4 regions of the Marinobacterium sp. LSUCC0821 genome follow, and region 1 is predicted to be linked to each of the others. Evidence: predicted binding sites of a transcription regulator. Region 1 holds the regulator's gene; each other region holds the start of a gene.

Region 1 (3,176 bases):
CTAGTGAAATTTCAGAGCGTTTTCTTAGGGTGCTGATGATTTCAGGAAATGCAGCAAGATCACTATCGAGGTTACGCGCATCGATGCTGACAGCAATTAGATTTGTCTTGTCACGATTTTGCCACATCTGCTCCATCAACGATGGAAGTAGGGTGGCAGGTAAGTTATCAATGCAGTAGAAGCCTACATCCTCTAGGGCTTGTAGCGCGGTACTTTTACCTGAACCGCTTCGACCGCTAATGACAACAACACGCATGATAAATGGTCCTAGGAGAACTGATTAATAGTTTCAGTAATCATCTCTGCCGTTGCACATTCGCGAAGTGCCGCAAGTGCTTCTGGTTTGTTGAATAGTTCAGCAAGCCCACCCAGAGTTTGTAAATGTTCATCATTGCCATCATCTGGAACAATCAGCGCACAAATAAGATCAACTGGTTTTTGATCGATCGCATCATAATCTATCCCCTCTTCAAGGGTGATTAGTGCGGCAGTAGCTTTCTCTGCGCCAGATAAACGGCAGTGGGGAATTCCAACACCTGATCCTATTCCTGTGCTTCCAAGTCGTTCACGATTGAGTAGGCCGGTAAAAATTTCATCTTCAGTAACGCCTCCAACGGAAGTGGCCAGCTTGGAGCTGGCCACCTGTAGAACGCGTTTCTTACTGTTTACAGACTCGCGACATGCGATAGCGTCTGTGGTCAGTAGTTCACGTAGTTGCATTGTTTTGGTCGATTATTTGTGTGATTTCATTTTTTCTTTGTGACGAATAATTTGTCGATCCAGTTTATCAACTAGGTTGTCGATAGCTGCATACATATCGTCATTCTCATCTGATGCGACTATCTGTCCACCCGCTAGGTGTACATCCGCTTCAGCTTTTTTACCTTGCTTCTCAACGCTCAGTGTTACTTGTACGTTCTGAATGTTGTCGAAGTGTCGTTCAAGTTTGTCGAACTTCGTGCGAACGTATTCACTGAGAGATTCAGTCAGGTCCACGTGATGGCCAGTGATGTTGATCTGCATATGACTTCTCCTCGTCCAGGGCGGGGTAGAAAATGAGGCCGCCCACCTCAATTAAACCAAACGTTTTCGTTCATTAGAAGGTGGAATGTTCAGTGCTTCGCGATATTTTGCGATTGTTCTACGAGCAACATTAACTCCTTCCTCTTCTAGCAGTGTAGCAAGTTTGCTGTCACTTAGAGGTTTTCTTGGATTTTCTTCTGAAATTAATTTTTTAATGATGGCACGAATCGCTGTAGAAGAGGCCGCGCCGCCATCTGCAGTCCCTACATGGCTTGAGAAAAAGTACTTCAACTCAAAAACACCACGCGGGGTGAGCATATATTTCTGGGTGGTCACACGAGATATGGTCGACTCGTGCATCTCAACCGCATCAGCTATATCGTGAAGCACGAGAGGCTTCATACCTTCATCACCAATATCTAAAAACTCTACCTGCCTAGCAACTATTTCGCTAGATACTCTTAATAAAGTTTCATTTCGGCTCTGCAAGCTTTTTAGAAACCAACGTGCATCCTGCAGTTGATCTCTAAGAAATTGCTGGCCCTCATCACTAGAGTGCTCATTAATGAGGGCGGAGTAGGTCTCATTGATTCTGATTTCAGGCGCCGCATCAGAGTTAAGGATTACTATCCACTCACCAGAACGCTTTCTAACGATAACATCTGGGATAACGTAGTCTGTTCGGCCAAGGGATAGTTGTTCGCCAGGTGTTGGATTTAAACTTTGTATCAATTGAATGACACTGGTGAGCTCGTGCTCTTTGATTCGTAACCGGCGGACTAGTGTTTTGAAATCACTAGCACCTAATAGGTCAAGGTAATCAGTGACTAGACGAAGTGCTTCAGCGCGCCAGGGAGTATCCTGAGGAAGTTGGCGAAGTTGTATCTTTAAACACTCTGATAGGTCGCGTGCACCAACGCCTGGAGGATCAAACTGCTGAACACGATGCAGTACAGTTTCGACCTCATCAAGCTCTACTTCGAAAAAGAGTTCTGGTAACTCCTCTTGGCAGCTCAAAAGGATCTCATCCAGAGCGGTTGTTAAATAGCCACGCTCATCAATCGAGTCGATGATTATTTCAGCCACGTGGCGATCGATATCAGAGAGTCGAGTTAAATTTAACTGCCAGCTGAGGTGGTCTTGAATCGTTTCATCGGCACTCTCATTATCGCCTGGCATCCAATCATCATCACGACTACTGAAGTCGCTCGACTGGTAGGTGTCATCCCACTGACTATCGGTGCTTAGATGCTCTGGTATCGCATCTGACCACTGTTCATCTCCAAATTCTTGAGAGCTATCTTCATTCTGATTATCAGAGAGTAAACTCTCGTCGTTGAATGAAGGTGAATCAAACTCTGATTCGAACTCATTTGATTCGGAGTGATCGATCGATTGCTCTGACTCACTCTCAAAATCATCAGTTGATTCGACAGATTCGTTCTCCTCTTCCTCTGCAAGCTCTAGCAGCGGGTTGTTGTCGAGGGCATTCTGAATCTCTGTTTGGAGTTCTAGCGACGATAGTTGCAGCAGTTTGATTGCTTGCTGCAATTGTGGGGTCATGGTCAGGCTTTGCCCGATCTTTAATTGAAGTGAGTGCTTCATGACTTAACAATGACTCAAATAAACAATCTTTTCCATCCTTATAAACGGAAATCTTCGCCAAGATAGGCGTCACGTACAGCACGGTTTTCCATGATCACAGAAGGCGCGCCCTCAGCAAGGATAGTTCCCTCACTGACAATGTAAGCGCGCTCACATATGTCAAGCGTCTCACGGACGTTATGGTCTGTTATAAGTACCCCGATACCACGCTCTTTTAAATGGCGTATCGTCTGTTTGATATCGCTAACTGATATTGGGTCTACGCCTGCAAATGGCTCGTCCAGCAGGATAAACTCAGGGTCGTTGGCGAGTGCACGAGCTATCTCAACGCGTCGACGCTCACCACCGGAAAGAACCATGCCTTTGCTGTCGCGGATGTGAGTGATGTGAAACTCTTGCAGCAATGCTTCAGCTTTCTCATCACGTTCAGTTTTTGTCAGATCTTTACGATTCTCAAGGATCGCCATCAAGTTGTCGTAGACACTCAACTTTCTGAATACCGACGCCTCTTGAGGAAGATAGCCTAATCCGCGAGCGGCCCGTTGATG
Region 2 (3,176 bases), 750 kb from region 1:
ACAATTGAGAAGGCGCTGCGCACATCGGCATCAGACTCCTTCTCAAATAGATTTCGAACCTTCAGGATAATATCTGAAGATGGGTTACCGATTAGGTCTAGCGCCGCCTGGCGACGAACCTCAGGAACAGCATCGACAAGCGCACCTGTAGCTAAAATAGATGCGAAATGTTCACGCAGAGTATTGTTGATGCTGACACGCTTAAAATCGCGTTTCGACTTGATGGTGACCTGCTCGTTATCGCGCAGTCTAACTGCAACAGCCCCCGTCGATGCATCCTCAACTAGATAGAGTTGATCCTCTTTTTTCTGGTAGTAGAGTTGGCTATCCAACATTAGTTTTACGAGATTAAGAGCCTCTGGTGCATCGGCAGCTAACCACTGCTCAACAATGGCACCCTTCTCATCAAACTTTGCATCAATCAGCGTTTTTTCATACTGATCAAACTCGGCACTGCCTGCATTCACTTGCATCGAAACAAAAGCTACAAGAGCAATAAGGAGTGTCTGTAGAAACGTTACGCGCACACTACGCATAGGTTCATCCTTTTCGGTAGTAAAAAGGCGACATCGGTATAAATTATCCGTGCCGCCTGTTTGAGGAACCCTTTCGGGTTCCAACAACATTAGATCTTCAAATTAGAAGTTCTGGCCTGAACAGGTCGCAGTTTTAACGTTGTAGTTACCGCACGACAGTGGCTGACGCCAATCAGAGATAAGATCTTTCGAACCCTCTAGGAAGTCAGACCAAGCATCACCAACAACTAGACCAGAGGTTGAAGATACAACTTCGAACTGGCCATCATCCTGGATCTCACCGATAAGCACTGGTTTAGAGATATGGTGGTTGGGCATCATGGTTGATAGACCACCTGTTAGGTTAGGTACAGAGACACCGATAAGCGCATCCTGAACCGCAGCTGGGTCTGTAGTACCCGCTTTCTCCACCGCTTTAACCCACATGTTGAAACCGATGTAAGAGGCTTCCATAGGGTCGTTCGTTACACGCTTTTCATCACCGATAAACTTGTGCCAGCTATCGATGAACTCATCGTTCTCTTCAGCATCAACGCTCATGAAGTAGTTCCATGCAGCTAGGTGACCTACGAGTGGAGAAGTATCCATACCAGATAGCTCTTCCTCACCTACAGAGAAGGCAACAACAGGAATATCAGATGAACTAATACCCTGTGAACCTAGCTCTTTGTAGAACGGTACGTTTGCATCACCGTTGATCGTTGAGACAACAGCGGTTTTCTTGCCTGCTGAACCAAATTTCTTGATATCAGATACGATCGACTGCCAATCAGAGTGACCGAATGGTGTGTAGTTGATCATGATGTCTGATTCAGCAACACCATGACTCTTCAAGTAAGCATCTAGGATTTTGTTAGTGGTACGTGGGTAAACGTAGTCAGTACCCGCAAGAACCCAACGCTCTACACCTAGGTCATTCATTAGGTAATCAACAGCTGGGATAGCCTGCTGGTTAGGCGCAGCACCAGTGTAGAAAACGTTTTTAGAAGACTCTTCACCTTCATACTGAACTGGGTAGAAAAGAACGCTATCTAGCTCTTCGATGACAGGAAGCACCGATTTGCGAGATACAGATGTCCAACAACCGAAGATTGCATCTACCTTCTCTTTCTCTACAAGCTCACGCGCTTTTTCCGCGAATAGAGGCCAGTTTGATGCAGGGTCTACGACAACTGCTTCAAGTTTTTTACCAAGCACACCGCCCTTTTTGTTCTGCTCTTCAACAAGCATCAAGAGTGTATCTTTTAGCGTGGTTTCAGAGATCGCCATAGTGCCCGATAGCGAGTGCAGCACACCCACTTTGATCGTGTCGGCAGCGATTGCCATGTTAGTAGCAGAAACAGCTAGTGCGAGTGCAGCAGATTTAAACATAGTTGACTTACGCATCGGTGAGTTCTCCTTTGAGGTGTATTAATCCGATGAGTTCCTTATTGCATCAGGCATGCCAACTTTTTAAATTCAACCAATGAGTCAAAATTAAAATCATATAAAACAATGAGTTAAAATTTTAAATATTTTTAACACAGATTTATGTGACATTTGCGACTCTGTTTTTAGGATACTTTTATGCACCAACAAGGGGCGCAATATTTACGAAAAGCGACTCAATGGTGCGCAAAAATAAGCGGCACACCCATTTTGGTGCACTAAAAAAACGAGCTAATTTTCACTAGTGGATGTGTAAAAAACAGTAAAAAAGGGCAAAAAAAATCATGCACTTGGCATGATCTTTTTAGAAAAATAGGCTTAGGGTGCCCAGTAGATATCGACCGGGGTTTTATCTTGGCGCAATACAGAGCGAATCGGCATCTGTTCAGTTGCGCCTTCGCCCAGTGCCGCCTCAAGAACAGGAGTTTTACCCTCGCCACAAAGGTGTACGAAGATACGTTTGCTGGCAAGTAGGCGTGGTAGGGAGAGTGTCATTCGTAGATGAGGGGCTACCGGAGGCGTAACACCCATGCAGACAGAGCCACCTGCAGGATCAATCGCAGCGGCAAGCTCTGGAGCATCAGGGAAGAAAGATGCCGTATGACCATCTTCACCCATACCCAGAATGACTGCATCAAAGATCTCTGGAAGAGATTCAAGCTCTTCTGAAAGCTCAGCCGCACCATCAAATGGTGTATCTGCACCATTAAAGTGAGGGATAAAGTTTGCAGTTGCTGCTCTGTTTATAAGCAGATTGCTCTCTACTGACCGAGCGTTGCTATCGGCATGGGTATTAGGCACCCAGCGCTCATCAGCAAGGGTAACCCATACCTTTGACCAATCTAGATCGGCTTTAGATAGTGTTTGAAATAGAGCAGCAGGTGTTCGACCACCCGATACAACCAGTGTTGCTCGGCCTTGGCTATCAATACCCGCCTGCAGAAGCTCTACAATCGAGTGCGCTAGCTGCTGCTCAAGCGACTCTCTATCTGGAAAATTTATAATCTTTGTCATAACGCTTACTCGTGCCAAGAGCGGCCATCACGCTCGATAAGAGCAATCGAACCGATCGGGCCCCAGGTACCTGCGTTGTATGGTTTAACTTCGTCGCCTACCTCTTTCCAAGCATCGATAAGCTGGTCACACCATGCCCAAGATGCTTCGATCTCATCACGACGAACGAACAATGACTGATCGCCTACCATCGACTCA
Region 3 (3,176 bases), 1.0 Mb from region 1:
CGGTCATCATCTACTATCCAGACCTTAGCGGTACGACTCATATTAGAGCTCCAACGGAATTAAAATTTGAAAATTGGTTTCACCTGGAATCGACGTCACTTCAATCAATCCCTGATGTTGGTTAATTACTGACTGGGCTATCGATAGGCCTAATCCAGAGCCCTCTGCTCGGCCCGTCACCATCGGGTAAAAGACCGAATCCAGAAGTTCTTTAGGGATACCTGGACCATTATCGATAATGTCGACCTTGCAGACTAAACGGTGCTGTTCTGTCCCTAGAGTCACACGCCTAACAGCACGAGTTTTCATCGTAATCGTTGGAGACTCGGTACCCGCCTCTGTTAGCGCCTGCATTGCATTTCTACAGATATTAAGCACAACTTGAATGAGCTGTTCATAGTCACCATCAAACTCAGGCAAGCTAGGGTCGTAATCACGCACCATCTTAATATTACCCTGATCTTCAACCTCAATCAGGGAGCGAACATGCTCAAGCACTGCGTGGATATTTAGCCGCTCAATATTGGGTTTGCGATAGGGACCCATTAAGCGGTCGACGAGATTACGTAAACGATCCGTCTCCTCAACGATGATTCGTGTGAACTCTTTTAACTCCTCATTATCGAGCTCTCGATCAAGGAGTTGAGCTGCACCACGAATACCTCCTAGAGGATTTTTAATCTCGTGTGCTAAACCACGTACAAGCACCTTAGCGGTAGCGTGTCGATTCAACATCTCCTCTTCACGCTCAATACGGGCTAACCGATCGCGCGGTTGAATCTCTATAAGTAGGTTGTGAGGTGATATTTTAGTCGCAGTAAAATCGGTGATGATCTCGTTACCTTTAAAGGTCATCAAGCGTGCCTCACGTTTACTTACGCGCTGCCCTGCTTGCACCAACCCCTGTAGCAGCTCCAACTCTTCTGTGGCACCTAGAAATAGCTGATCAATCGGCTCTGCCAAGAGTCTGCGCAAACTCGCCTCTAGCAGCATCTCTGCAGAGGAGTTCATATAGGTCACCTCAAAACGACCGTTTAGCAAAATCACGGCAGATGTGAGGTTTTCTAAGATCTGCTTTTCAGTAACTGGGCGCGACATATAACGACTCTTAATTGATGGCATTTCTAATGCAAGAAAGCTGCCAACTTTGAGAAAGCCCATAAATACGGGACTCTTCTATATTTTGATGCACTCAATCATGGCACAACCAAAGCGACAATGCACCAATTTGGTGCAGCGTCTTTTTGACAAACAGCAGAGACCAAAAAGCCCGGACAGTGCCGGGCTTTTTGGTAGAAGAGAGATCTTATACTGAGTAGTACAGATCGTACTCAACTGGGTGAGTAGTTGTGCTAACACGTAGACACTCTTCACGCTTAAGCTCGATGTAAGCTTCAAGCATGTCTTCAGTGAATACGCCACCACGAGTTAGGAACTCGTGATCAGCTTCTAGAGCAGCAAGAGCTTCTTCTAGAGAACCACACACCTGTGGGATCTTAGCAGCTTCTTCAGCTGGTAGATCGTAAAGGTCTTTATCAGCTGCATCGCCAGGATGGATCTTGTTCTGAATACCATCTAGACCCGCCATCATAAGCGCTGCGAAACATAGGTATGGGTTCGCAATTGGGTCTGGGAAGCGAGTTTCGATACGACGGCCTTTAGGGCTAGTTACGTATGGAATACGGATAGACGCTGAACGGTTACGAGCAGAGTAAGCAAGCATTACTGGTGCTTCGAAGCCTGGTACTAGACGCTTGTAAGAGTTAGTACCTGGGTTACAGATAGCGTTCAGTGCTTTAGCGTGCTTAATGATACCGCCGATGTAGTAAAGCGCTTCTTCAGATAGGCCAGCGTAAGCGTCGCCTGCGAAGATGTTCACACCGTTCTTAGATAGAGACTGGTGAACGTGCATACCAGAACCGTTGTCACCAACCATTGGCTTAGGCATGAAAGTAGCCGTTTTGCCGTAAGCGTGAGCAACGTTGTGTACAGCGTACTTAAGAATCTGAACTTCGTCAGCTTTCTTGACTAGTGTGTTACCAGCAACACCGATTTCACACTGACCAGCAGTTGCTACTTCGTGGTGGTGAACTTCAACGTGAAGACCCATAGCTGTCATCGCGTCACACATAGCTGCACGGATGTCGTGTAGTGAGTCTACTGGTGGTACTGGAAAGTAACCGCCTTTAACGCGTGGACGGTGACCAGTGTTACCACCTTCGAATTTACCGCTTGAAGACCAAGCAGCTTCTTCAGAAGAGATAGTGTAGCCACAACCAGACATGTCGTTGTGGAAGTGAACTTCGTCAAATACGAAGAACTCTGGCTCTGGACCGAACATTGCAGAGTCTGCGATGCCAGTAGATTTTAGGTACTCTTCAGCGCGACGAGCAACTGAACGTGGGTCACGCTCGTAGCCAAGACCAGTAGCTGGCTCAACGATGTCACAACGTACGATTACAGTTGCATCTTCGAAGAACGGATCAACGAAAGATGAGCTGTCATCTGGAAGAAGGATCATGTCAGAATCGTTAATACCCTTCCAACCTTCGATTGATGAACCGTCGAACATCTTGCCATCTTCGAAGAAGTTGTCGCCCATCTCATGAACTGGGATAGTAACGTGCTGCTCTTTACCACGTGAATCGGTGAAGCGAAGATCAACCCACTTCGCATCAATTTCTTTGATCAGATTAATTGTTCTGTCTGACATTTGGCTCTCCATTTCAGATATTGCCAGCCTGTAAGCTTTGATTAGCGTCTAAACCTAGACGTAGGTTCGGCAGTAAGTAAGCAAACAGTATGCCAACTTTGCAGAACCCCGTGTTTTCAGTGTTTTGCGCTGACTCGGGGGAGCTTATTAACACGCAAAACGCACCAAATTAAGGCACACTCAAACTTCGCGCACCAAAATGGTGCAAACTGTACACAGCCGCAGCTTGATTGTGCGAATATAATACTCTTACTAGAGTTTTTTGCACTAAGTAAGCCAGTCAAAATAACGTTTTTTTACCATTAATAGGGCTTATAAGTTCGCTATGAGAGGCCGCGACGCGTATAATCCGCGCATCTTAAATCTATAGAGAATTTCCACGTGATTGAGAATCTACGAAATATCGCGATTATCGCGCACGTCGACCATGGTAAAACCACTCTGGTCGATAAACTGCTACAGC
Region 4 (3,176 bases), 700 kb from region 1:
CGCGAGGTTTTGTAACGTTTGCTTGAGTGCGAATGCGAGCGTTTTGCTGGAGCTGGATAGTAATGGTGCTCAACCACATGTGGAGCGTAGTGTTTTGCGGGTGCCGCACTGACATGAACATCAACTTCATCAAAGCTGTTCGCGATAATTGCTGTTGTAACCGCGCTTGCGATTAGGATTGCAGCTAACTGGTCGTTATCTCTTGATCCCGCTTGCGCTGATGAGGTTCCTAAAGAAGCCCCTAGAAGGGAAACTGTTAAACCTAGACTGATCATCAATTTTTTCATGCTGTCATCTCCATCTGTTTAAGTGACGAGCTCAGCATCGATCAAAATCAAATGTTATGCTAAAACAACACTTTGTAATCAGATAACAGCACCCTAATCATAGGCTGTTATTGAATAACATGGCCGGAAAAGGTTCCCTAGCGCTATGAAAAGATTAATCACACCCCTAGCTTCGGCCTTAGTCACATCACTGTTTGTCGCAACCTTCTCGGTATCGGCAAATGCTGAATGTTTCTATAGTTACAAAGCGAAACGCGACAACCCACTACAACTACACTACGGAATCATCAAAGTAGATGGCCCTTGCCAGCAACCCCCTCCTTCACGGGAGATAGCTTCACGTATAGCGCGTGATGGCTGGTCTCTGCTTTCAGTAGTAGGAACCGTTGCGCAACCTAAACTCAATTCAGAACGGGAGCGCGCTGGTGAATACTTCCTCAAATACTAAACGCACCATTCCTGTGAAACCTATTCTAGCTATCTCAATAGCAGGAAGCTTGGCGCTATTTGCTTGGTTGCTTTTCCGTTTGCCAGACCCTTCGGTATTTAACGCTAATGTTGAACGTATCTTCGTAGAGACAGACCTTAGTAGCCAAGCAGATATCAAGTTGCTAGAGGTTCTCGCTGCTTCAGGCTCACTGTTTGAGTCATCACTGAACCTCTACCGAGAGATCATCCTTACCCTGCTGGTTTTGAGTATTACCCTAGTTGTCACCAGCATCGGCCTTCTACTGGCCAATCTATCTATTCGTCAGCAGTTTAATGAACTTAAAACTCGAGCTCTTAATCCGCTCTCTCTCGAGCTGCTGCGAGAACAGAACTTAGTTCGCATCAACGAGGACAACTTCACGCTCACTAAAGGCAATATCGAAACCCTCGCCCTCTTCATGGAGGCGCGCCAAGATTCAGAGTACCTAAGCGGGGTTCAAATCGAATCGATGATTAGCGGTAAACCACTCTCTGAGTGCGATGAGGCGTCAGGTGTAATGCGTATCAAACGACTGCGCGACAATCTAGGGAATCAACTCGTTAGCGATCTTCTAGTCCGCCATATTCCCGGTAAGGGCTACCTGCTTGATGTCGATACCGAAGCGATCACTTTGAAATAAACAGTTCTGGTTCAATTCACCGATATAAATACACTTTCAGATAATTGGCACACTCATTGCAAAGATAGATAAAGCGCGTTTTTGGGGCTAATAAGCCCCGGATAATAGACAAAATGCACTATTAAAGTGCAACTAGGCTATGGCTACGCACCAAAATTTATCTTTCTTGAGGTGCCTTTAAATGGTATTTGATTGGTCAAACTACTGCTCTCCGACAATTTATGATGAGCTGATTGATGCTAATTGCTCTCCTCGACCCGCAGCTCAGAGACTGATCTCCTACATGGAACAAATGTCTCCAGATGAACTCAACTCTCGAAAACAGATGGCGGATGCAACCATCCGGGAACTAGGTGTCAGCTTCACAGTTTATACCGATGAAGGGAACATAGACCGTGCTTGGCCTTTCGATATCATCCCTCGCGTAATTGACTGGAACCAATGGAAACGCACTGAACAGGGGCTCAAACAGCGCCTAACAGCATTAAACATGTTTATTAATGATCTATATAACGATCAAAACATTTTAAATGATGGTGTTGTACCCCGCGATCTCATTGAAAATTCGAAAAACTTTCGTCGTGAATGCATGGGGATCAAACCTGCACACGGCGTTTGGGCACACATTTGTGGTACAGATTTAGTGCGTGACCAGGATGGTGAGTTTTATGTGCTTGAAGATAATCTCAGAGTCCCCTCTGGCGTCTCGTACATGTTAGAGAACCGTGCGATAACCAAACGAGTTTTGCCAGAAGTATTCCAGAAAGAGAATATTCGACCAGTAGATGACTACACGAGCGAACTGCTCTCAATGCTTAACTCTGTTGCACCGACTGGAGTATCTAAACCAACCATCGTTGTTTTAACCCCTGGCATTTACAACTCTGCTTACTTTGAACACGCCTACTTGGCACAACAGATGGGCGTAGAGCTGGTGGAAGGGACGGATCTATTCGTTGATGCCAGTGATACCGTTTACATGCGCACTATTGCGGGGCCAATTCGTGTCGATGTTATCTATCGCCGAATAGATGATGAGTTTATTGACCCAGAGGTATTCAGAGAGGATTCAATTTTAGGTGTTCCTGGGCTTATGCGAGCTTGGAAGAGCGATAAAGTGGCACTTGTTAATGCACCCGGTGCTGGAGTTGCAGACGACAAAGTGATCTACGCTTATGTACCAGCGATCATCAAATACTATCTAAATGAAGAGCCCCTGATAAACAATGTTGAAACCTACCTCTGTTCGGATCCTGAGCAGCGTGAATATGTGCTCGCAAACTTAGAAAAGCTAGTGGTTAAACCTGCCAACGAATCAGGCGGATACGGAATGCTGGTTGGCCCACACTCAACCCCAGAGCAGATTGCTGAGTTTGATCAACTGATCAGAGAGTCACCCCGAAACTATATCGCTCAACCTACCCTTTCACTCTCAACAGCCCCAACCATCGTTGAAGAGAATGCTATCGAAGGGCGTCACCTAGATCTGCGCCCATTCATATTGCAAGGCAAAGATACCTATGTAACAACCGGAGGTTTAACCCGAGTAGCAATGAAAAAGGGCTCTTTGGTTGTTAACTCTTCTCAGGGTGGTGGCAGTAAAGATACTTGGATCGTTGATCTCGGGAACGCTTAGATCGACTTCACAGGAGAAAGAATATGTTAGCTAAAGTTGCAGAACGCGTTTATTGGATTTCACGCTACTTAGAACGTATTGAAAATACGGCTCGAATTATCGATGTATACGATCAATTACTCTATGACCTACCGACAGAGGTCA

The links. The regulator sigma-54, encoded in region 1, starts transcription at its own class of promoters, with help from an activator protein. The targets are predictions, from matches to a motif close to TGGCACNNNNNTTGCTNT.
Region 2: urtA (urea ABC transporter substrate-binding protein) is a predicted target of sigma-54. The motif match lies at 1,966-1,983, and genes of this name have one in related genera.
Region 3: glnL (nitrogen regulation protein NR(II)) is a predicted target of sigma-54. The motif match lies at 1,127-1,144, and genes of this name have one in related genera.
Region 4: HH196_RS04500 (circularly permuted type 2 ATP-grasp protein) is a predicted target of sigma-54. The motif match lies at 1,442-1,459, and genes of this name have one in related genera.

What each region holds. Positions count from the first base shown of each region.
Region 1 is NZ_CP051666.1:220,230-223,405, forward strand. Features, by position in the region: gene rapZ (RNase adapter RapZ) at 1-256, opposite strand, end outside; gene HH196_RS01140 (PTS sugar transporter subunit IIA) at 268-720, opposite strand; gene hpf (ribosome hibernation-promoting factor, HPF/YfiA family) at 733-1,023, opposite strand; gene HH196_RS01150 (RNA polymerase factor sigma-54) at 1,075-2,628, opposite strand; gene lptB (LPS export ABC transporter ATP-binding protein) at 2,667-3,176, opposite strand, start outside.
Region 2 is NZ_CP051666.1:974,640-977,815, forward strand. Features, by position in the region: gene urtB (urea ABC transporter permease subunit UrtB) at 1-536, opposite strand, end outside; gene urtA (urea ABC transporter substrate-binding protein) at 639-1,907, opposite strand; gene pgl (6-phosphogluconolactonase) at 2,283-2,978, opposite strand; gene zwf (glucose-6-phosphate dehydrogenase) at 2,984-3,176, opposite strand, start outside.
Region 3 is NZ_CP051666.1:1,562,981-1,566,156, forward strand. Features, by position in the region: gene glnG (nitrogen regulation protein NR(I)) at 1-41, opposite strand, end outside; gene glnL (nitrogen regulation protein NR(II)) at 43-1,098, opposite strand; gene glnA (glutamate--ammonia ligase) at 1,307-2,713, opposite strand; gene typA (translational GTPase TypA) at 3,095-3,176, shown strand, end outside.
Region 4 is NZ_CP051666.1:923,434-926,609, forward strand. Features, by position in the region: gene HH196_RS04485 (hypothetical protein) at 1-287, opposite strand, end outside; gene HH196_RS04490 (hypothetical protein) at 433-735, shown strand; gene HH196_RS04495 (hypothetical protein) at 713-1,396, shown strand; gene HH196_RS04500 (circularly permuted type 2 ATP-grasp protein) at 1,578-3,032, shown strand; gene HH196_RS04505 (alpha-E domain-containing protein) at 3,056-3,176, shown strand, end outside.